One region of the Halomonas sp. DP8Y7-3 genome, then DNA from elsewhere that is predicted to be linked to it. Evidence: riboswitches for the same ligand, from Rfam matches in the RefSeq annotation. Region 1 holds a riboswitch; the other holds the start of a gene.
The links. Region 1 has a riboswitch for thiamine pyrophosphate ahead of KUV86_RS05185 (3-oxoacyl-ACP reductase). Riboswitches for the same ligand answer to the same signal wherever they lie in the genome.
Positions count from the first base shown of each region.

Region 2: it holds a riboswitch for thiamine pyrophosphate, as region 1 does, so the genes downstream of both, thiC (phosphomethylpyrimidine synthase ThiC) here and KUV86_RS05185 (3-oxoacyl-ACP reductase) in region 1, are expected to answer to the same signal.

Region 1 is NZ_JAHVIO010000003.1:655,292-662,381, reverse strand. Features, by position in the region: gene KUV86_RS05195 (sodium:solute symporter family protein) at 1-889, shown strand, start outside; gene KUV86_RS05190 (LLM class flavin-dependent oxidoreductase) at 1,155-2,444, opposite strand; gene KUV86_RS05185 (3-oxoacyl-ACP reductase) at 2,444-3,247, opposite strand; TPP riboswitch at 3,295-3,392, opposite strand; gene KUV86_RS05180 (BCCT family transporter) at 3,933-5,600, shown strand; gene hutH (histidine ammonia-lyase) at 5,593-7,090, shown strand, end outside.
Region 2 is NZ_JAHVIO010000003.1:532,692-549,461, forward strand. Features, by position in the region: gene pta (phosphate acetyltransferase) at 1-411, opposite strand, end outside; gene KUV86_RS04615 (acetate/propionate family kinase) at 408-1,622, opposite strand; gene thiC (phosphomethylpyrimidine synthase ThiC) at 1,929-3,881, opposite strand; TPP riboswitch at 3,974-4,108, opposite strand; gene tenA (thiaminase II) at 4,190-4,858, opposite strand; TPP riboswitch at 4,936-5,087, opposite strand; gene mdoH (glucans biosynthesis glucosyltransferase MdoH) at 5,258-7,180, opposite strand; gene KUV86_RS04635 (glucan biosynthesis protein) at 7,177-8,793, opposite strand; gene KUV86_RS04640 (hypothetical protein) at 9,324-9,680, opposite strand; gene KUV86_RS04645 (lysophospholipid acyltransferase family protein) at 9,677-10,618, opposite strand; gene KUV86_RS04650 (DUF4870 family protein) at 10,621-11,010, opposite strand; gene KUV86_RS04655 (VOC family protein) at 11,132-11,536, opposite strand; gene KUV86_RS04660 (class I SAM-dependent methyltransferase) at 11,578-12,213, shown strand; gene KUV86_RS04665 (MFS transporter) at 12,418-13,935, shown strand; gene KUV86_RS04670 (hypothetical protein) at 14,064-14,213, opposite strand; gene KUV86_RS04675 (replication-associated recombination protein A) at 14,364-15,716, opposite strand; gene KUV86_RS04680 (hemerythrin domain-containing protein) at 15,943-16,485, shown strand; gene murI (glutamate racemase) at 16,730-16,770, shown strand, end outside.

The sequences.
Region 1 (7,090 bases):
GATGCTGGTGATCCTGCCACTGCTGGCTCTCTTGCTCATGTTTGGCTGGCAGGCGGCGGGTGGCGTTGCGCCGACGCTCGAGGGGCTGCGCGAGCGTGCTCCGCAACTGCTGGATATCACCGATGCTGGCGGCCTGCGCGCTGGCCTGACCTTCTTTCTCGCGGTGATGCTGACGGGTCTGTTCTACCAAGGAACCTGGCAGAGGATCTATGCGGCCCGGGATACTCGCGTGCTCAGGCGTGGCTTCTGGATCGCGGGACTCTTCAACTTCCCGGTCATCGTGCTCATGGGTCTGTTCGGTCTGGCGTTCATCGGCCTGGGACTTGAGGGAGACGGCTCCGTCGCTCTGTTCAGCGTATTGTTGTCCGACGTGCCTCTGTGGTTTGCCTTGGCCCTGATTCCTCTTGGCCTTGCGCTGGTAATGAGTAGCGCCGACACAACGATCAATGCCACCTCCAGCATTATCGCCGTCGACATGCACAGGCTGCTGCCCCAGGCCAGTGAGGCGGCCTTGATGAGAATGGCGCGCTGGCTCATCGTCGTCGCTGCAGTACCAGTGACGTGGGTCGCTGCGCAGGGCTACAGCGTCCTCTACCTGTTCCTGCTGGCAGACCTGCTGTGCTCTGCCGCAGCCTTTCCGGTGTTTTTCGGCCTGTTCAACCGCCGCTATCACGGTCGCAATGCAGTGATCAGTACCGCAGCAGGTCTGCTGGCCGGACTGTGGATGTTCCCCTCGCCTAACGGTGGCACCGCGACGCTACTGGAATCCTTCCTGCTGGCTGCCTTTGTTCCGGTGCTGGTATCTCTCGTCCTGATGAAGCTGATGCCATCTCGGGAGAGCTACGACTTCGACCGAATGAGCGGCCTGGTGAGACGCTTCCAGAACTAAGGAAACGCTGAATAAATGTTTCGAGCGATGACAGGTCGGTAGCTGCCGGAGCGGAAAGACCGGAGTTTACATGCGGTTAAATGAGGATCTTGAGCACCGCCAGCAGCCGAGATATCGAGCGCAGTAATTTATGCAGTGTTTCCCTAAGGCAATCAAACCGACGCCACTGAACCGACACCATAACGGCGGGGCGAGCTCCCCCGCTGTTATGGCGGATGTCTGTAGAGGCTGTCGTGCCTAGCAGCAGTGTGAACAAGACGCCAGCTCAGCAGCTGGGGCGTGACAATCCAAGATGGTCGCGCAGCGTCTTGCCCTCATATTCCCGGCGGAAGACCCCACGTCGCTGCAATTCCGGCACGACCTGCTCGACGAAGTCCTCGATGCCGTGAGGCAGTGAGGGTGGCATCAGGTTAAAGCCATCAGCCCCACCCTGTTCGACCCAGCGCTGCATCTCATCGGCAATTCCCTCCGGCGTGCCGACCATCGTGCAGTGCCCACCTCCGGCGGCGAGCCGCCCCATTAGCTGTCTCAGGGTTGGCCGTTCACTCTCGATAATGCGCAGGATGGTGGCATAGCGTCCTTTCGGACCCGTAAAAGCCTCCTGCGGCGGCAGCGCGGGCACGGGCGCATCCAGCTCCCAGTGACTGACGTCCTGGCCGATAAACTGGCTCAACTGTCGCCGCGAGGCCTCTACCGGCAGCAACTCGTCGAGTTCACGCTGCTTGCGTCGGGCCTCTTCCTCGGTAGACCCGACGTAGGTCACAAGCCCCGGCATGATCGCCACCCTTGGACGGCCTGCGGCTTTCACCCTCGCCTTGAGGTCAGCGCAGTAAGCCTGGGCCGATGGCAGGTCGTAGGCCACCGCGTAAATGGCTTCGGCATAGCGTGCCGCCAGGTCACGCCCCTGTGCTGATGCCCCGGCCTGAAATAGCACGGGATGGCCCTGTGGCGAGCGCGGCACCGTCAAGGGGCCATCGACCAGAAAATGCTCGCCGCGGTGATGAATCGGTTGCACTAGACCAGCATCCGCATAATCGCCGTGGCGATCTCGCAGCAGCGCGCCATCGCTCCAGGAGTCCCACAGCGCCAGCACGGTATTGGCAAACTCTTCCGCTCTAGCGTAGCGCTGCGCGTGGCCCGGCATGCCTTCCAGGCCATGATTGCGCGCCTCGCTGTCGAACATTGACGTCACCAGATTCCACCCAAGCCGTCCGCCCGAGATATGGTCCAGCGATGCCAGCATGCGAGCCGCATGAAAGGGCGTATAGAAGGTGCTGGAGACGGTCGAGATCAGGCCGATATGCTGTGTGGCACGCGCCATCGCGGCCAGCATTGTCAGCGGCTCCAGGGTCCACAGCGGACCGTCTGCGACATTGCCCGCGGCATGGCCATCGGCAAAGAAAACCGCGTCCAGGCGACCGCGTTCGGCAAGCTTGGCCAGCTCTTCGTAGTAGGCGATATCCGCCAATCGCTCGACGCTGGAATCAGGGTGTCGCCAGGCCGCCTTGTGATGACCGCAGCCCAGGATGAAGAGATTCAAGTGCATGGAGGTCATCAGCCTTTCACCAGTCCGCCATCGACAATCAGATTCTGCCCGGTGATGGCCCTGGCCCACGGAGAAGCCAACAGCAGTACCGCGTCTGCAAACTCTTGCGGGGTGGTCACCCGTCGCAGCGGTGTGTTGGCGGCGATGAGGTCAAACACCGCGTCTGGTGTGGCCTTGGAAGCGTCCGTCGTGCGCAGCAAGCCTCCGGACACCATATTGACGCTGATATTGTCTGGGCCGAGATCCTGCGCCAGCGTACGCGTCAGCGACAGCAGCGCCGCCTTGGCCGCGGTGTAGTCGTGATACGGCACCACCGGGTTCTGGAACAGGTTGGTACCGATATTGATGACACGCCCGACACCCGCCTCGCGCATGCCGGGAAGCGCTGCCTGCACCGTGTTGAGCGCACCACGCACCACACCCTGAAGTTGATGGTCCAGATGCTCCCAGCTCAGCGAGTCAGGCCCAGGCCGTGCGTCCCCATTGAATGCAAAGTCCGGCAGCGCATTGTTGACCACGGTAGTCACAGGCCCACCGAAGCGCTCACTGGCCCTCGCCAACATGGCCTCCACGCCATCCCGATCGCACACATCCGCAGCGACGGCCAAGGCGTGTTCCGGGTAATCAGCGACCAGCGCCCGGGCGCCTTCTTCGCTGCGGCGGTAGTTGACCACCACGCGAGCGCCTTCTCGCAGGAAGGCGCGTGCCAGGTGAGCGCCCAGACCACGTCCTGCGCCGGTAATCAGCACAATTTGAGCGGAGATATCAGGCGCAATGGGGGCGACAACAGGAGAGGTATCGGGAGGGGTCATGCGATGAGTCCTTGGTCGAGGCGGGGAACGCACGTCGAGCCAGGGACAGACGACTGCGCTGACATCCCTTCGCCGGTATGAACTGGATCAGGTTCGACGGGTATTTCTCAGCCCTGGCTCAGCCAGGACACCCCGTGTCATGCGATCTCGACCTTAGCCCATCACCTTGCCCGGAACAAGACAGCGGGTATCAAGCAGGTGAAAGGGCCTACCCTGATTTGCCATCCTGGCACACGCCGCGACAACCCTATCGCGCCCCGGCCCCTTCACCAATCAAATGTATACACATTTAAGCGACGTCTTTCGACCTGCACGGCCTTGGGCTTTGCTTGCCTTCCCGCTGTGACTCTCGCCCATTCTCCCCCTCTATCCTGCCCCTCTCGTCTACCTTGTTACCACCCCCTACTTTGGTACTACCCATTATCGGATCGACGCTTAGAAGGATATTCAACGTATTGTTTATCAAAAATAAATTAATATAAGAGTGATCTATCTTTCATCATGAAAGGGAGCTGACGTGATCGCCAGCTCACTCGGCTCTAGCCTTTTCGATCTTTATTGTATATACATTATGACGGATTGACGGACCGCATCAGCGGTTCGCCAAGGAAGCGCTGAGCACCTCCGCTCAGGCATCGGTGCAGCGTTTCCCTAAGCCTGCCACACGCACCTGTGAGATCGGCCGATGACAACACCCGACAATGCTGATCCACTGCGCCACCTGGTAACGCCATCACCCGTGGAGAACAAGAATATGTCCGCCTCCAGCAGAAGGCCGCTAAGAAAAGCCGTCTTCATACCCACCTTTTCCATCATCATGGTGGCCGTGGCCACTGGCCTCATCAACAACGGCATGCTGGTCGATGTTGCCAAAGGGGTCTTCTACATCTCCCTGTCTGACTTTGGCTGGCTGTATCAGCTGATTGCCATAACGGCCCTGGTGGTGTCGGGCTTCATCTTCTTCTCCCGGGCCGGTGATATTCGGCTGGGTGGCAAGGATGCAACGCCTACCTTTTCCTTCGCTGCCACCTTCGCCATGGCGCTGACGGGGGGGATTGCCACGGGGGTCGTCACTTACTCCGTCAATGAACCGATCATCTATCTAGGTAACATCTACGGCGAAATCAGTCACCAGAGCTTCGCTCCCGGCAGTGGCGAGGCCGCCATCTTTGCCTTGGCAAGAAGCTTCCACAACTGGTCATTCATTCCCTACGCACTTTATTCCATCGTGGGGCTGATGATCGGCTACATGCACTTTAACCGCAGTGAACGCTTCTCGATCGCCTCAACCGTCAGCCCCGTACTGGGCAGGCATGGCAGCAAGATCTGGGTAAGGTCCCTGATCGATATCATTTCCGTTCTGGCCATCGCGCTCGGCCTGGCCTCTTCTCTTGGCGCAGGTCTGGCATTGATCAGCTCAGGCATCGAGGCACAGTACGGCATCGAATCCAACGCCATGACCTGGCTGGTGCTGACGATTGCCATCTCGGCGATCTTCATCACCTCCGCTGTCTCGGGATTGAAACGCGGCATCCGCGTGCTGTCATCGATCAACGCCTATATCTTCTATGCCTTCGTCGCGATTCTGATCATTGTCGGGCCCCTCAACTATATTCTGAGCCTGTCGGTGACAAGCCTCGGCTACTGGGCAGACAACTTCTTTCTTTGGGCATTCGATACCAAGGAGTCTGGTGGCGAAGCGCTGGTCACCTGGTGGACGATGTATGACTGGTCGATCTGGATCGCCTACGCCCCCCTTATGGGACTGTTTCTGGCCCGTATCTCCTACGGCAGAACGCTCAGGGAGTTCCTCATCATCAACTGGATTCTGCCCTCGGTCTTCGGCCTGGTCTGGTTTGCCATCTGGGGTGGGTCCGCCCTCAAATGGCAGATGGATGGAACGCTGGATCTGATCAGCATCATCAATGACAGCGGCGCCGTATCCGGACTCTGGGGCTTCCTCCAGCACCTGCCCATGGCCAGCCTGCTGGTACCGCTGGCGATTTTCACCCTGGTCATTTCGTTTGCAACGGCGGCAGACTCCATGTCATCGACCATCGCGACCATCTGCACCAGCAACATGTCCGCAGAAGAGGAGTCGCCCAAGCAGCAGAAGATTCTGTGGGGCCTGTCGATCGCGGCTATCGCCTATGTGATGGTGGCCTTCGGCGGGGGCGCCCAAGGCGTCGATGGCATCAAGTATCTTGCCGCAGCGGGAGGTTTTACCGTGGTCTTCCTGTTCGTGCTGATATTGATTAGCGCCGTACGAACCTTCATGACTCGCTCCCCCCAGGGTGCTGCTAAGCAGCCGGCCGAAGTCTCTCAGCCGGTGACGGGAGGCGTGAATGAGTAACCAGGTCGTCATCTCAGATGCAGCCCCCGGCTGGCTGGAGGTCATCGCCGTCGCACGCCATGGAAGCGAGCTGACGCTGGATGAGGGTCGCTGGGCACGCATCGAGCGGGCCCGCCAGGTGGTCGAGCAGATGGCGGATGCCAGCACTCCCTACTATGGCATCAACACCGGCCTGGGAGCGCTGTGTGACGTGGTGCTGGATCGCCAGCAACTGAGTGACCTGTCGCGCAATACCCTGATGAGCCATGCCTGCGGAGTCGGAGCTCCCCTGCGGGTCGAACAGGTCCGTGCCATCATGTGCTGCGCGGTCATCAACTGGAGCCATGGGCATTCGGGCATCAGCCCGGGCATCGTCCAGGGACTGCTGGCATTTCTTAATATGGGCATCACCCCGGTGGTGCCAGGCCGGGGGTCCGTGGGCTACCTCACACACATGGCCCATATTGGTCTGGCCTTGCTAGGCGTCGGTGAGGTCGACCATGCCGGTGAACGACGCCCCGCCAGCGACGTGTTCGCTCAGCATGCGCTGACGCCCGTCGTGCTGGGTCCCAAGGATGGGCTCAGTCTGGTCAATGGCACCGCCGCGATGACAGGGCTTGCCTGTATCGCCCTGGACGATGCCCATGTGCTGGCCGACTGGGCCGACGCCATCGGCGCTGCCAGTTTCGAGGCGCTGTCAGGCCAGCAGGCTGCCTTCGCGCCTGAGGTGCTGGCGCTGAAGGGTCAGCCTGGCGTGGTGCGCAGTGGCGCCAACTTGCGGCGACTGCTGGCCGACAGCCAGCACCTGCAGCAGTGTCAGGGCCACCACCTGCAGGATGCGCTCAGCCTGCGGGCCATGCCCCAGGTCCATGGCAGTTGCCGGGAACAGCTTGAGCACGCGATACGCCTGGTCGACGGAGAGATCAGCGCAGCTACCGACAATCCTCTCGTGATCGGCGACGGCCCACATGCCAGGATCGTGTCACAGGCCAATCCTCATGGGGCGCCGGTCGCCCTGGCCTGTGACAGCCTCGCCATGGCGGTGTGTGAGTGGGCATCTATCTCGGAGCGTCGAAGCTATCGCCTGGTCACTCCCCAGGCCAGCGAGCTTCCCGCCTTTCTCACCCGCGACAGCGGAGTGAAGTCCGGACTGATGATTGCCCAGTACACGGCAGCGTCGCTGGCGGCAGAGGTCAAGCGACTGGCTCTGCCCGCATCGGTCGATAACTATCTCACCTCTGGTCTGCAGGAAGATCACCTTAGTTTCGGCGACAGCGCTGCGCTCAAGCTCGACCAGGCGCTGGAAGGCGCTCTTCGCGTGCTCAGTATCGAGCTGTTGCTGGCCGTTCAGGCATTGGACTTGATTCCGAACACGGGCTTTGGCCTGGGAGCCGAGCTCACACGGCACCTGGTTAGAGACCGTGTCGATCACTATGACGAAAGTCGGCCGCTGCATCAGGACATGGAACAGGCCCTGTCGCTACTGAAAAGTGCCACCGCCATCGCGGAGG
Region 2 (16,770 bases), 120 kb from region 1:
GGCAAGACGTACATTGAGATCCAGGGCGTAGGCGTTCTTGCGCAGGGGGCGAATGCCTTCCACGACGATGAAGGCCGGCCGCTTGCCGGTCGCCGGTTTGGCGACCCGTGAATGGCGTTCGACGGCAAGCTCAAGCAGACCGTCGCTGTCATTTCTGCCCAGGTAGTGCTCCACGTCTTCCCGGGGCACTGGACGAGGCGAGCCGATGCCCAGGGTGCTGGCGACCAGCGAGCGAGCCCTTTCGGCGCTGTTGCTATCGTCATCGATGCCCTCTGCCTGGCTGAATGGCTGCAGGAAGCCTGCCTCCAGGCCCAGGGTATCCAGTGCGCGCAGCATTCCCAGCGCCGCAGAGGTCAGGGCGACCCCCTCATCCACCGGGATCAACAGCAGGGTACGGGGTTGCAGGCTCATACGGCTTCCTCGGACCTGTCGGCCAGTGCCAGACGGGTGATCAGTGCTCGGGTCTGGCTGGCGATATAGCCTTCTTCATCGGTGGGAATGACGCGGATTTCCGGCGAACCGGACTCGCTGGCGTCATGGATGGCACCTTCGCTGCCGCGCGCAAGAGCGCTGTTGGCAGCGCTATCGAGATGCACGCCCAGCGCCTTGAGGTGGCCCAGCGTGCGGGCCCGAATCAGCGACGAGTTTTCTCCTATGCCGCCAGTGAAGGCGATGCCATCGACCCGAGGAAGCGCGCAGGCGAGACCGGCCAGGGTCTTGGCCAGGCGATAGCAGAACACCTCGATGGCCAGGGTCGCGCCGGGGTGTCCTGCGCCTGCGGCCTGCTCCAGCTCGCGCATGTCATTGGTCAGGCCAGATACGCCGAGAAGGCCGCTCTTCTGGTTGAGCAGCAGGTCAATCGATTCCAGCGACATCCCTAGCTGGCGGGCCAGATGGAGGTGCAGGCCCGGGTCGACGTCGCCACTGCGTGTGCCCATCACCAGCCCCTCCAGGGGCGTCATGCCCATGCTGGTATCCTGGCTTTCGCCTTCCCAGACTGCGGTTGCGGAGCAGCCATTGCCGAGATGGGCGATCAGCCAACCTCCGTGTCCCCGCTCGCTGACCTCGGCCAGGCGCTCGCTGACGTAGGCGTGACTGGAGCCGTGGAAGCCGTAGCGCCGGATGCCGTGGCGCTGATACAGGTCTTCGGGAATCGCATAGCGGTAGGCGTGGGCCGGCAGGGTCTGGTGGAAGGCGGTATCGAATACCGCCACCTGGGGCAGGTGCTCGAACAGACGTCGGGTGGCGGTGATGCCATCCAGGTTGGCCGGGTTATGCAAGGGTGCCAGGCTGACGGTCTGGCGAATGGTGCGGACTACCGTGTCGTCCAGCAGCGTGGCGCAGGTGAAGCGCTCGCCGCCGTGGACCACCCGGTGCCCGATGCCGACGGGACGTTGATCACCCAGGTGGTCGAGGATGGTCTTGAGCGCCAGGGCGTGGGTGGCTCGAGGTAGCGAAATGTCACGCCGGTTGCCGTGCTCTTCTTCCAGCTTCAGGCAGGCATCGTGGCTGCCCAGGCGCTCAGCAATGCCTGATATCCGAGGTGCGCCAGGGGTCTGATCGACTAGCGCAAACTTGATCGAGGAGGAGCCGCAGTTGATCACCAGTATCGGGGCTTTCATGCCATCTCCAGAGAAAGACGCCTTGTTAAGGCGTGTAAACGGGGGGGGATGGCGGCGAATCTAGCACCGCGGCCGGTGCCTCATAATTGTCCTGGGGAGGTAGGGAGGGCCAGTTGCTGGTGGAACAGCACAGCTTGTGACGACCATCAAGTGACAGGGCAAAGAGGTTAGACTTTGGTAGCAATTTGTGCGGTGCAGCGTGAAGGCTGCCGGCGGCCCTGAATCTCCGCCGCAGCATTCGCTTTGCGGCAGCCACCTCCCCGCCCCCGGGGCCGCGGGCGGGAAGGAGGCCGTGATCGGCTTGCGTCAGACTTCCTTGTACAGGGCACCGCCTTGCTGGCGGAAGGCTTGTGCCTGCGCCTCCATGCCCGCCATGACCGCCTCGCTGTCGCCGTCCAGGCCGTTGTCGCGGGCATAGTCTCGGACTTCCTGGCTAATCTTCATGGAGCAGAACTTGGGTCCGCACATGGAGCAGAAGTGGGCCACCTTGGCCGCGTCCTTGGGCAGCGTCTCGTCGTGGTAGGCGCGGGCCGTGTCCGGGTCCAGGCCCAGGTTGAACTGGTCCTCCCAGCGGAACTCGAAGCGTGCCTTGGACAGCGCATTGTCCCGGCGCTGAGCGCCGGGGTGCCCCTTGGCCAGATCCGCCGCATGGGCGGCGATCTTGTACGTGATGATCCCGGTCTTGACGTCGTCCTTGTCGGGCAGGCCCAGGTGCTCCTTGGGGGTGACGTAGCAGAGCATGGCGCAGCCGTACCAGCCGATCATCGCCGCGCCGATGCCTGAGGTGATGTGGTCATAGCCGGGAGCGATGTCGGTGACCAGCGGGCCCAGGGTGTAGAAGGGCGCCTCGTCGCAGTACTCGAGCTGCTTGTCCATGTTCTCCTTGATCAGGTGCATGGGCACGTGGCCGGGCCCTTCTATCATCACCTGCACGTCGTGCTTCCAGGCAATGTGGGTCAGCTCGCCCAGGGTCTTGAGTTCGGCCATCTGAGCTTCGTCATTGGCATCTGCCACGGATCCCGGGCGCAGCCCATCGCCCAGCGAGAAGGCCACGTCATACTGCTTGCAGATCTCGCAGATCTCCTCGAAGTGGGTGTAGAGGAAGCTTTCCTGGTGGTGATAGAGGCACCACTTGGCCATGATCGAGCCCCCCCGCGAGACGATGCCGGTGACTCGGCCTGCGGTCAGCGGCACATAGCGAAGAAGCACACCGGCGTGGATGGTGAAATAGTCCACCCCCTGTTCCGCCTGCTCGATCAAGGTGTCGCGAAAGACCTCCCAGGTCAGGTCCTCGGCCACGCCCTTGACCTTTTCCAGCGCCTGATAGAGTGGCACGGTACCGATCGGCACCGGTGAGTTGCGGATGATCCACTCACGGGTTTCATGGATGTTCTGTCCAGTGGACAGGTCCATGATCGTATCCGCCCCCCAGCGAATCCCCCAGGTCATCTTGTCCACTTCCTCTTCGATGGAGGACGTCACCGCAGAGTTGCCTAGATTGCCGTTGATCTTCACCAGAAAGTTACGCCCGATGATCATCGGCTCGGCTTCGGGATGATTGATGTTGGCCGGGATGATGGCGCGTCCGGCGGCCACTTCCTGGCGCACGAACTCGGGGGTGATCTCATCCGGCAAACGGGCTCCGAACGACTGACCGGGGTGCTGGTGGCCAAGTATCGCTTCGACCTCGTCACTGCCACGATAAGGGTCCTGAAGGGCCTGTCGACGTTGATTCTCGCGAAGTGCAATGAACTCCATTTCCGGTGTGATGATGCCGCGCCGCGCGTAATGCAGTTGGGTGACGTTGCCCGGGCGGCCATCGGCGGTCCTGGTGGCGCGGCGTGGTGTGCGCGTCAGCTCGAAGCGCAGCGGTGCCAGCAGTGGGTCATTGGCACGCCGGCGGCCGTACTCGGAGGTGGGACCGTCGAGCCATTCGGTGTCGTTGCGCTCCTCAATCCAGGGCCTGCGCAACTCGGCCAGTCCCTTGCGCAGATCGACCTGTACCGCCGGGTCGGTATAGGGGCCTGAGGTGTCGTACACCAGTAGCGGTGGATTGGCTTCGTCGGCGCCTGAAGTGCGCGTCGGCGACAGGGTGATTTCGCGAAATGGCACCCGCAGGTCGGGGCGGGAGCCCTCTACATAGACCTTGCGAGAGCCTGGCAGGGGAGTGACGGCGGCCTGGTCGACCCTGGCCGTCTCGGCCAGGAAGTGGGCGTCATGGCGGGATGTTGGATGAGACGAGGGATGGTCGAGTGACATAGGTGGTTTCCTCTCACGGCGGTGCAGGGCAAGTGGCGTCGCCCTGATGGTGGTAATGGCACGTCGCGAGGGAGAAGGGGGCGTCGAGGCCGTGGCCGTGAGCGCTTGATCCCTACGCTGGTCCTCGCCTCGATGCCGTAACATCGGGGGTATCCCCAGATCAGGTTCAACGGGTCTCATGCGCTGCATGATCTCAGCCGCTGGCTGCGGCACCCCGTCAAGCGTTGCTGTTGTCAGCTTGTCTGTGTTGTCGAGCGCGATCACCCAGGTCGATCGCCCAGTTCGATCGCCTAAAGGCGTCGTCAAGGTCAGTCGCTCAGGTCCAGTCCCATCTGCCAGAAGTCGGTCTCGAGACGGGTCGCGTCGCTAAAGATGCGCGCCAGCCGGTCGAAACGAGCGCTCGATACCTGGCTGAGCTGGTCGTCGAGCCAGTGCCTTTCGCGCACGGCCGAGGCCTGAAAGTCAGGGCTTGAGTACATGGTGATCCAGGCATCGTAGGGATTGTCGCCACCACGCAGCGTCTCGGGATGATCCGCCAGCCAGCGGCCGATGTCGGCGTAGCCGACCATGCAGGGCGCCAGGGCAACGTGCAGGTCCAGCAGATCACCACGACTGCCGGTGTCGAGGACGTAGCGGGTATAGGCCAGGGTGGCACGTGCCTCCGGTAGACGGCTGAGCTCGCTGTCGTCAATGCCCCATTCTCGGCAGTAGGCAAGATGCAGGCCCAGTTCGACCTCGAGGATCGTCTGCATCCCCTTGAAGGCCCCCTGCAAGCTCTCCAGGTCCTGGCTCTTGTAGGCAGCAAGGGCGTAGGCGCGTGAAAACTGCAGGAGAAACAGGTAGTCCTGCTTCAGATAGTGGCGAAAGCTGGCGTCATTCAGGTCGCCGCGCCCAAGTGCACGAACGAAGTCGTGCTCGGTATAGCGCCGCCAGTCGTCGCGGCAGGCAGCGATCAGATCGTTGAAGCAATAGCCCATGATAGCTCCGGCATGGTGGATCCGGTGGGCGGGGCAGAGAAGGACGGAGGGTAGGAAGGGCAGGCCCCCACAGGGAAGGCGTGCCACCGCCTGATTCCCTACGCCGGTTCAAGGTGTGAGTCCACACCGCACCCGGATCAGGTTCCACGGGATCGGTGCTGTCGGGCCGCTTCACCACGCTGGCCCTGCACCATCTCAGCCGGATTGACCGGCACCCCGTCAAGCGAGTCGACCGCAGTCTAGCACGCCCCTGCGGCTTTGCCAGACACCACTTTCGGATAGCATCGGAAGGGGGCGTCAAGGGAGGTTGTCGAGAGAGACTACCTAATGATGACGCCGCGGCCATGAGGGTCACGGCCGCGGCGTCCTGCACCGACGCTGATGATGGCTTATGATGGATCAGCGACGATCTGGCGTGGGGGTGTCGATCGGGTGGCCAGGGTCGCTGTGCACCTCAGCCGATTGATGGGGGCGTCGGAAGGACTGCACAGGCATGTCTCGGGGACGCTCGCTGGGGGGAGCGGCCGGCGCGCCCGATGAGGGTAGCTGACTCTCGATGTGTAGATCGGCGACGACCCTGGGGGGGCGTGTCTCACTGGGTACCAGCAGAAGCCCGGCGCGGGCCAGGCGGCGGCCGATGGTCAGGCTGGAGCTCCAGCGCACCAGCGGAGCCGCCAGCACCAGGCCGAGCCAGACGGGCGTCAGCCAGAGAAAGAAGCTCGGAGTGTAGGCCCAGGTGACAAGAGCCCACACCGCACCAATCAGCGACCACAGCCAGGTATGGCGGAAGGCTTCCCGCCAGGGCAGTGCCCGCCCCTCTCGGGATTGCGGGTCCCAGGCAACGGTACGACCGGTCAGCACCTGGATCACGAAACGGCTGTGGAAGACCATCATCAGCGGTGCGATCAGCATGGCGAACAGGGTCTCCACCAGCATGCTCAAGACCAGTTTTGGGCGTCCCCCGTAGCCCTCTGGATCCCGCATGAGACCAAGTATCAGTCCCAGCACCTTGGGCATCAGCAGCATGCCCAAGGTGCCGATCAACAAGGGAATGATCAGGTTGGGCGGAGCGATGGGCCAGTCAGGGAACAACTGCGAGCTGGCGGTGAAGAAGTTGGTGGGAACGAGCGCCCTGATCAGCGCATCGATGGTACTGATGACCAGGATCGCCAGCCACACCAGCGACGAAAGGTAGGCCAGCGCGCCGAAGAAGAAGTGCAGACGGCTCAGCACATGCAGGCCATGGCCATTCAGCAGGCGCAGATGCTGCAGGTTGCCCTGTACCCAGCGGCGATCGCGCTTGGCATAGTCGAGAATGTGGCTGGGCATTTCCTCATAGCTGCCGCCCAGGTCGGTGCGCATACGCACCTGCCAGCCGGCCCGGCGCAACAGCGCTGCCTCGACAAAGTCATGACTGAGGATATCGCCACCCAGAGGCGGCTTGCCGGGGAGCTCGGGAAGGCCGCAGGCGTCGGTGAACGCCTCCACCCGAATGATGGCATTGTGGCCAAAATAGTTGGCTGCGGTGGCGTGCCAGAAGCTCAGCCCTGCCGCCAGCATGGGCGAGTAGAGCGCGGCAGCGAATTGATTGCAGCGCCCGAACAGACTTTGCTGGCGCACGGGAATGGGCACCGTCTGAAGGAGCCCCAGTCGAGGATTGGCCATCATCTCGTCGATGAGCTCGACCACCGTGGTACCGCTCATCAGACTGTCGGCGTCGACCACCAGCATATAGTCGTAGTGGCTGCCCCAGCGGGTGCAGAAGTCGCCCAAGTTGCCTGCCTTGCGTCCTGCGTTGCTGTCCCGGTGGCGATAGTGCAGCCGGCAGTGGCCCTCGAGTCGCTGCTGCAGCGCTGCCATGGCGGCCTTTTCTTCCGCCACGACGGCGTCGTCGGTGCTATCGCTGAGCACGAAGGCCTCGACGTCGATGCCCTCCGGCAGCTCGCCAAGGTCCATGCAGGTCGTCTCGAGCCCAGCCGCGACCCGGGCCACGTCCTCGTTGTGGATCGGCATGACCAGGGCGGTGCGAGAGCGAGAGCCGGCGGGCCTCATCGGTCCGGGGCCACGCCGCTTGAGGCTCAAGGGGTCACGCCCAGTGAGGTGAAGCACAAACCCGATTACGGCGCTCCAGAAGGCCATGGTGATCCAACCGAAGGTAATCGCAAACAGCCCCAGGATGGCCATTTCCAGGGGAGTGATGCCCTCGACGTACAGGATCTTGAACATGGTCCAGACACCCAGCGCGGTGGTGGCGGCAATGGCCATGCCTACCAGCGTTCTGCGCCACCGGGGCCAGGGGACTTCCGGGGTATGCTCGTTCATCGGGGACTCCAGATGCTGTTCCAGGTTTCGCTCAGGCGCTGGTCGCGCAGCATCAAGGTCAGGCGCAGGTCTGCCGGCGTTTCGCCGTCAGGCAGCAGCTTGAAGCTGGCCCGCCAGGTGTCTCCATCGGGCAGCGCTGTCACCTTGGTTTCCGTCGTCTCGCCACTGGACGTGGTCAGGTGCACGCTGACCGGCTGGCTCGCATCGAGACCCTCGAGCTCGCCGCCGCGGAAGTCGATGATGAACTGCCTGAGCTGTTCGTCGGGGGGATTGCTCTGACCGGGAATGCCACCCCAGCCCTGGCGTGACCTGACGACCCGCGCCAGGGGTTCCTCCATGGGGGTGTCAGCGAAGGTCCAGGTCTGATACCGATAGGTGCGTGACTCTCCCGCCTTGAGGGGCGAGGAGGGGACCCAGTAGGCCGTGATATTGTCGTGGGCCTCGCTGTCGGTCGGAATTTCGATCAATTCCACGTGGCCTTCTCCCCAGTCGCCAGCGGGCTGTACCCACTGACTTGGGCGGCGCTCGTAGCGGGCTTCCATGTCCAGATAGGCATCGAAGTGGCGCGGACGCTGGACCAGGCCGAAGCCCCTGGGAGAGGTATCCTGCAAGCCAGAGATCTGCAGGTCTGCGGGATTATCGAGCACGCGCCAGGTCCACTCGCCAGAACTGGTGGCCATCAGTAGCCCGCTGGAGTCATGCACGCGGATGCGATAGTCATCTTCTTCCTGCCGATCCATTTCGCCATGCAGGAACATGCTGGTCAGCGGCGCGACTCCGAGCTTTTCGACATCGCTGCGGGCGAACAGTCGCGCTTCGGTGTCGACGACAGTGTTCTTGCCAGGCGCAATCTCGAAGCGGTAGGCCCCGGCCAGCGACGGGCTGTCCAGCAGCGCCAGAACCGTCATACGGTTGGCGTCAGCCTCAGGCTGGACCAGCCAGAACTCGCGGAAGGAGGGGAACTCTTCGCCCTGGGGCATGGCCGTATCGATCGCCAAGCCTCTTGCGGAGAGCCCGTAGCCCTGGTTTCTGCCCACCAGGCGGAAGTAGGAAGCGCCGAGGAAGACGGCAAACTCGTCGTCGACATTCGCTCGGTTGAGGGGGTAATGCAGACGGAATCCGGCATAGCCCTGGTCGCTGAGATCCAGTTCGGCCAGCTCAGCGGCATCGTCGTCGTAGCGAAAGCGCTGCTGCTCGAAGGGCAGGGTGCGCACCTCACCATCTTCGAGGAGATGGATATCGACCGGCTGGTCGTAGAGAAAGCCGGGATGGAACAGCTCCACCTGAAAGTTGCCGTGATCGCGCCAAAGCGCCTGTTCATCGCGGTAGCGAATCTGCCGGTAGCGGTCGTAGCCCATCTCGGCCACGGCGTCAGGCAGTGTACTCTCTGGCGCTTCGTAGGGCGCTTCGGCCAGGGTTCTCGCCTGATCGGTCACCTGTTCGAAAAGGCTGTCGGCATCCACCGCCAGCGCGGGTGCGCTGACCAACATGCCGGCCAGTGCCCATGATGCAGCGGCCTTCCAGTGGGGGCGGCCGCGTCCACTGACGCGGGCTGACTCGGCTGGGTAGGCAGTGGGCGGTGTCGACCGTCCGCAGATGACTCGGGTGTTCACGTTCGCTCTCCTTGCGGCCTGATGGCACCGAACTGCCAGTGCTCTGTCAGGCGGAACCAGTGGGACGTTGGGCAGTGGGCGTCGGGACCTGTCACGGCTATCGCGGAGCCATCACGGTCTGCCGCGGATCGCCGTGATACGTGACCATCGCCGCGACTGCCGTTGCGGCGATGGTCGAGAGGCGGTCAGCCAGCAGGTCGCGTGTCTCACTTTGCCCATATTTGTGCTGAAACGGCTATCCATGCTCTTCACACTCTAGCCTATTGTCTGATGGTAAAGATGCAATAGATGGGTTCTACCTGCCTTTGAGAGGAGGTGAAAAGTGAGGTTCCGTGTCGTCTTCTGGCGACAAAATTGCGAAGAAATGTATCCCTGCGGATACATGTCGCAGGGGCAAGGGCAGGAGAGAAGGGGAAGGGGAAGAGACAGGGACAAGAGAATAGGCAGGAGAAGGGGCTGATCTGGCGGGTAAGGCGCGAGGCAGCAGGGGCGCCCGCGTTGGCGGGTGTCGGCTCGGCTGCGTCAGATGGCTACCACAGCCAGCTGTCCACCCGAGGCGGCGGCAGCCGCCGGTGTAGCGCGCGCCAGCCGATGATGCAGCGAATCACGAACCAGGCACTGACCAGCAGTGGTGGCAAGGCCAGGCCGATGACCAGAACCGTCAGCACCGCCGCGGCGGCCCCATACACTAGGCCGATCCAGAAGGTTCGAATCAGGTAGTGATAGTGGGCCCGAAGCCACGGCGGGGCATCCTTGCGATACACGTAGGCCACGATCAGCGCGATCAGCAGGGTTAGTAACCCGGTGACCAGGCCCGCCAGGTACATCACGTACAAGGCGTGCCCTACATGGGTGTCGCGGGAGATCGAGTCCTGAGGACGGGTCACTTCATATTCCTCGAACTGTACAGCCGGTGGCGGCGGAAGTCGGGATCGCCGCGCTGCTCTTCCAGGGTCTTGGTGAAGCGCTTGTACTCCCATTGGTACTGGGCGGGTTCGAGCGCGATGACCTCTTCGATGCTGGCATTGACACCGGTACAGGAGGTTGTCTCGTCGGCATCGTAAACTCGCTCGTCGGCGGCCAGGAAGTGCAGGGCAAATCCTCGCCCGGGTAGGCGCAGGGCGACGCCTGTCACCACCCGTGCTTCGGTGCGTCCCACCAGCTTGGGCAGCAGGGTGGCGGTATAGGCCGGGCGTCCGAAGAAGGGAGCAAAGACACCGCTGCCCCAGCTGGGCTCCTGGTCCGGCAGGATACCGACGGCCTCGCAGCGCTTCAGCGCCTTGAGCAGGGCGGCGACCCCTCTTGGATTGGTCGGCACAAGGCTGGCGCCGCAGCGCTCACGTCCCGCACGGATGATGGGATCCAAGGGTGCCAGCTTGGGCGGCTCGTACATGGCAGTGAAGGGAAAGTGGCTGGACAGCCAGAAGTTGAGCACTTCCCAGTTGCCAAAGTGAGGCGCCAGGATGATGACCCCCTTGCCTTCGGCGCGGGCGTCATCCAGCAAGGCCCGGCCATGCACCTCGACGATGCTGTCAGCCACGCGCTGCGGGTCGCCTTGCCAGGAGAAACCGAGCTCGAGCATGGTGGCGGTCGAGTGCGTGAGGCTGTCGCGAGCCAGCGATTCCCGCTGCTGCGGGCTGGCGTCGGGGTAGACGACCTCCAGATTCAGCCGAGTGACCGCGCGTTCGCGCTTGAGCAAGGGGTACGCCAGGCTGACGAGAACGCGGCTCAGCCGCCACAGTGAGGCGGGCGAGCAGTGCGACAGGAGGGTCCACAGGCGAGCGACGGCAAAGGCCTGCAGACGTTGTTGCCAGGGGAGTTGCATGATCAGATCAGCCAGCTTTCCAGGTTGTCCGGGGCACGCTTTTCCTGCAGGGCCTTGAAACCCTTCACACAGCGGACGATCAACCATACGGCCAGCGCCAGCAGCAGCGGTAGCCCGATCAGGACGAAGGTCAGCAGGGAGGCGACGACCGCATAGACCAGTCCGATCCAGAAGGTGCGGATCTGGTAGCGATAATGCTGGTCCAGCCAGGCGGGACCCTTGCCCTTGTAGACATAGGCGATGACCACGCCGATCACGGCGGTAAAGCCGGTGACCAGATTGGCCAGCAGCAAGGCGTAGCCGACCATGGCGATGGTGGTGTCGGCTCCGGAGCCCTCCGGCTCGGGGGGCGTGACGTGGGGAGGCTGGGGCTCGAGGTCGCGCTGGCTCATCCGTGTTCCTTTCTGTGCATGTAAAACGGCTTCGCTATGATACCCAGCCTGTGCCGCAATGCCATGATGAACGGGGGAGATTCGTCGCTGGATCTCACTCGTTCCTCGGCCTCATCCCGCTCTAGACCTCACCTTGCTCCTGGGGTTCTCGCAGTGGGCGGCAGATCTCCAGCAGGTTGCCGTCGGGGTCTCTCAGGTAGAGCGACTCGATCTTGCCGGTGGCGCCCTGACGAGTCACCGGACCGAGCTCGATGTCGACCGACAGTGCCTCCAGGTGTTGCTGGACGTCAGCAAGGGGTAGCTGGCTCTTGAAACAGATATCGAGGCTGCCGGGCGTCGGTGTGGCGGCGCGCGGATGGACGTCGGTCGCGGTCCAGTGCAGACGCAAGGCCAGCTCGCCCAGCATCAGGTCGACACGTTCACGGTCTCGGTAGCGGACATCGAGTCCAAGCACGCGCGTGTAGAAGTCAACGGCGCGGGAAATATCGGTCACGGTGATGACCAGGTGATCAAGACCTGACAGCATGCCTTTCTCCACAAGTGAATCAAGCCTCAGAGAATACGACGATGCCGAGCTGTCCGCTATGCACAAACCCGACGACCCAGCATTTTCATTGGGACGGACAGCGCGACTACTTCCGCTGTCCGCGCTGTGACCTGATTGCCGTGCCGCCGGCTCAGCGTCTGGCGCCAGCCGCGGAGAAAGCGATCTACGACCAGCACGACAACCGCCCCGACGATCCCGGCTATCGGCGTTTCCTGGGACGGCTGTTCGAGCCCTTGAACGAACGATTGCCTGACGGGGCAAGTGGGCTGGATTTTGGCGCTGGCCCTGGCCCCACGCTGTCACTAATGTTCGAAGAGGCCGGCTTTTCGATGCGGATTCACGATCCCTACTACCACCCCTTCCCGCAGTGGGCAGAGGCGGAGTACGACTTCATCACGGCCACCGAGGTGGCTGAACATCTGTACGCCCCCGGTGAGGTACTGGCCAGTCTGGTGCAACGCCTGCGTCCCGGTGGCTGGCTGGGGTTGATGACCAAGCGCACACCGGATGACTTTGCCGGCTGGCACTATATCCGCGACCCTACCCATGTGGTGTTCTTCAGTGACGCGAGCTTTCACTGGTTGGCCAAGCGACTGGGCGTCACGCTGGAACTGGTTGGCTCGGATGTCGCGTTGCTGCAGCGGCCAGCGCGCTGACATGGCTGTAATTTGTGCTTTGTCAACAAGGCGTTGCAGGAGCTCTGCAAAAGCGGCTCGAAAGCCGTTGACAGACGGACAAACGGGGGTATATTCGCCGCCCAAGAGTCGTCAATAACGCACCGCGACGGACGGACTCGATATGCCAACACTCACCCGCCGTCGTCGTCCGCGTCGTCCGCATCGCTGGAGCCCAGACCTGTCATGTCTCCTCAGCTTCTGGCCATGGCTCTGCCCCCTGTTCTGGGGCTGTTCATCCTTGGTATCGGCAATGGTTTTCTGTCGTCGCTGATTACCCTGCGGCTCGATGCTGCCGGGGAATCCCCGGTCGTGGTCGGCTGGGTGTCTGCCGCCTATTACATTGGCCTTGGGCTGGGGGCGCTGTTCAACGATCGCCTGCTGCTGGCCATTGGCCATATCCGCGCCTACGGCAGCTTTGCCTCGTTGGTCGCCGTGACCGTGCTGCTGCAAGGCTTGATGCTGGACCCGGTGGCCTGGTTCGGCTTACGTCTGATCGGTGGCTGGGCCACGGTGGGTGTCTTCCTGGTCATTGAAAGCTGGCTGCTGGCGTCCGGTGACTCCCAGGTTCGCGGTCGCCTGCTGGCGCTCTACATGATCGCGCTTTACGGCTCTGGCGTGCTCGGGCAGCTATTGCTTGGCGTGACCCAGAACCTGGGGGACACCGCACCGTTCATGGTGGTGGGGGCGCTGGCCTCGCTGTCGGTGCTGCCGATGGCGATGATTCCCCGCGTGACCCCGCTTTTGGACAAGATCGAACCCCTATCGCCGTTCCGGCTGATGGTGTTGACGCCGACAGGGGTCGTGGGGGCGTTTGGCTCTGGCATGCTGGCCGCTGCCGTCTATTCGCTGCTGCCGCTATACCTTCAGCGCAACGGTTTTGGCGTGGCGGATGTTGGCCAGCTGATGGCGGCCACGGTGCTGGGCGCCATGTTGCTGCAGTACCCGGTCGGACGCTGGTCTGATCGTCATGACCGGCAGACTGTGCTGATTCTTATCGGGATCTTCTGTCTGGCGATCTCGCTGACGGTGCTGTTGGTGCCGTTGCCTTCCTGGGGGCTCGCGGCGCTGCTGTTCCTGCTCGGGGGTGGGGTATTCTCGCTGTATCCGGTGTCCGTTGGTCACTCCGCTGACCGCGCCCCGGCCGGTGCTCTGGTGCCGATGAGCCAGGGACTGCTGCTGATCAGCGCGCTGGGCTCGTCGGTGAGTCCGCCTCTGATCAGTCCGGTCATGGCTGCGCTTGGCGACACGGCGCTGTTCATGTCCTTTGGTGCCTTGGGAGCTGCCCTGGTGCTGTTCTTCGCCTGGCGTCGTCTGGTGCGTCCTGCTCCGGTGCCTGTGGTGCCGTTCTCTGCGGCCACCCCGCTGTCCTCGGTGGGCGCGGAGCTGGTGGTCACCGACGAGTGGGTGCAAGGCGCCAAGGAGCACGAGCACATGGAAGACTTGTCAGACGTGGTGCCTGACGTGGATGTGGCCGAGCCTATCGTCGGGCCCCCGGTCGAAGAGGGACAGTACGTGGCCTACTTTGACGACGCCGGCTTCCACGACGGGGTGCTGCATCATCACGAGGCCACCGAGGCTGTCGATGAGCACGAGTCCGAAGCAGTCAAGGACACGGCGGGGCCGGAAGCAACGTCCAGCGATCCGTCCACCGGCCATCCAACGGCGTCAGGTTCTGCCTGCGGCAAGGCCAGCGGCACCTGACGCTCGGCGCTTGCGCTTGCTTTGGTGTCATCCGCCCCCTTCGTTTCCCACTCAGCTATGTGAAAGACCGCGGGGGTGAAAGACCGCGGGGGTGAAACGCGCCGGGGGGAGAGACGGCGCGGGGGTGGTCATTGTTCGAACAGCAGCTTGAACAGGGCGCGCCGCACTGCCGGCGTGGCCTGCTGGCGCGCATAGGCGAGCAGCAGGTCGTGGTGGTTGGGGTGGCGGGCGTTGCGGACCAGAATCTTGCGAGCTTGCTGAACAGGGGTGGTAGTCATGGGCGTTCCTCCGGGGACAAGGCCCACTGTGGGCCCTGGCATGGGAGGTAGTCGTCGCGAGGGACCTATCCTTGACGTTGCGCCCTGTGCCGCAACGCTAACAAGGCGGACAGGGCCCGCCACAGCGCCCCTGCGGCGGGTGAAGGGTGATCAGTCGCTGTTCCCGTCGGCTGTCCTGTCCAGCTGTGCACGCCAATCCATGATGCGCTTGAAGCGCTCTTCCTGGCCGTAGTCAGACGGCTGATAGAACGCCTGAACGGGTAGCTCCTCCGGCCAGCAGTCGTGCTGGCTACCCGCTGGGTATCCGTTGGGTTCATTGTGGGCATAGCGGTAGCCGTCGCCATGACCGAGGGATGCCATCAGTTTGGTCGGTGCGTTACGCAGGTAGGTGGGCACCTCCAGGCGTGGTTGTGACGCAACGAATGCCTGCGCCTTTTTCCAGGCCTGGTCGATGGCATTGCTCTTGGGCGCCACCGCCAGGTGGATCGCGGCATGGGCGATAGCGCGCTGTCCCTCGTAGTCCCCCAGGCGCAGATAGGCGTCCCACGCCGACATCACCAGGGGCAGGCAGCGCGGATCTGCATTGCCGACGTCCTCCGAGGCAATCGCGGCCAGTCTGCGCACCACATCAAGAGGGTCACCACCGCCCTGAATGAACCTCGCCATGTACAGCAGGGCAGCATCTGGACGGGAAGATCGCACGGACTTGTGGATGGCCGACAACAGGTCATAGTAGGCATCTCCCTGCTTGTCGAAGGCGCTCGCCGTGTGGCCGATAACGTCGTCGAGCACCCCGGCCTCAAGCCGTTCTCCCTGGCCCTGGGGCGCGCTGAAGGGAACGGTGAAATCGCAGGCGGTCTCGAGCAGGCCCAGGGCGCGGCGTGCGTCGCCCGCGGCGGCCCTGGCCAGGGTGGCCAGTACCTCATCGTCGACCTGGATGTTGCGCTGGCCAAGGCCTCGCTGTGTATCGCTCAGCGCTCGGCGCATCACCTGGATCAGGGCGTCGTCATCCAGGGCCTTGAGCACATGGACTCGCGCTCTGGACAGCAGCGCCGAATTGACCTCGAAGGACGGATTCTCCGTGGTGGCGCCAATCAGCGTCAGCAGGCCTGACTCCACGTGGGGCAGCAAGGCATCCTGCTGGCTCTTGTTGAGGCGGTGAATCTCATCCAGAAACAGCACCGTGGTCTGGCCTTGTCCCTGGGCCGCCCGGGCCCGCTCGACGACCTCGCGAATGTCCTTGACCCCAGCCATCACCGCAGACAGGTGTTCCAGGCGTGACTGGGATGCGTGGGCCAGGATGTCTGCCAGGGTGGTCTTGCCGACCCCCGGGGGGCCCCACAGGATCATCGAGCGAATTTGTCCGGCTTCCACCATGCGTCGCAGAGGCTTGCCCGGGCCCACCAGCGATGGCTGTCCCAGGTAGTCGTCGAGGGTTCTCGGGCGCATGCGCCAGGCCAGCGGCGCTGCGTCTTCCTGGTGGGCCTGTTGAAACATGTCCATCGCCGACTCCTGCTCAAATGGAAAAATGCGCCAGAGGTTAATGCTTAGGCGGATTGTAAGAAATCGTTCATTACTTATGTGGTGGAATTCGTCGGGCAGAAACGTGATTATGCGTCTAGGGTGATACATTCCGGTGTGTGATCGATCCGGAACCTGATCCGAGAAGGCCAGTCTAAGCTAGGGTGCCTTCAGCTCACGCTGACCACAGGAGGTTTCCGTCATGCCCATGCTAAAGCAACTGCGACGGGATCACGCCAACATGGCGCGCATACTGCACGTCCTGCAACTCAAGCAAAAGACCCTCGCTCAGGGAGAGCGGCCCAATTTCCAGCTTGTCAGGGAGGTGGTCGATTACATTCTCGACTACATGGCAGGCTTCACGCTGCCGCTGGAACAGATCTGTACCGATCGCCTCAGGGAGGTGGCGCCAGCCAGCGAAGACATCGCCGAGCGCCTCTCCGGAGACTACCGCAAGCTCAAGGCAAGGCTCTCCCGCCTGTCTCGCGACATCGACATGATTCTGATGGACGTCGCTGTTCCCATGGACCAGTTCTCCAGCGACCTGCGCGACTACCTCGACAGCCACCGGACCTACCTGCGCCAGGAACGGGAAGAGCTGTTTCCGCTGATCAGCGAGCACTTCTCTGACGAGGACCTCGAACGGCTGGCGCATGCCTTGCCGGAACACGCCACCTCTGAGCTCGAGAGGCTGCAGGGGGCCTACCCGGAACTCTACGCAGAGCTCAGGGAAGAACCCATGCCGGCCTGACAGTCGGTGCGCCCGCAACCTTCCATCTGACACGTCACTCCAGGGTAAATGGCGGTAACGGCGGTGGCGCTTGACTCGCGCTGCTGCTGACTCCGCTGCATCCTCTCGGGTAGAATGGCGCCATGATGATCATGGCGCCATATCCTGTGTCTGCTCCCGTTCAATATCTTCTTCGTCGCCGTACCAAGGGCCCATCGTCGCCGAGGATGGGCCTTCGTGTGATCGTTGATGGCGTGGGGGACTGATGGCGGGTCCTGTACTGGTTTTCGACTCAGGGGTTGGCGG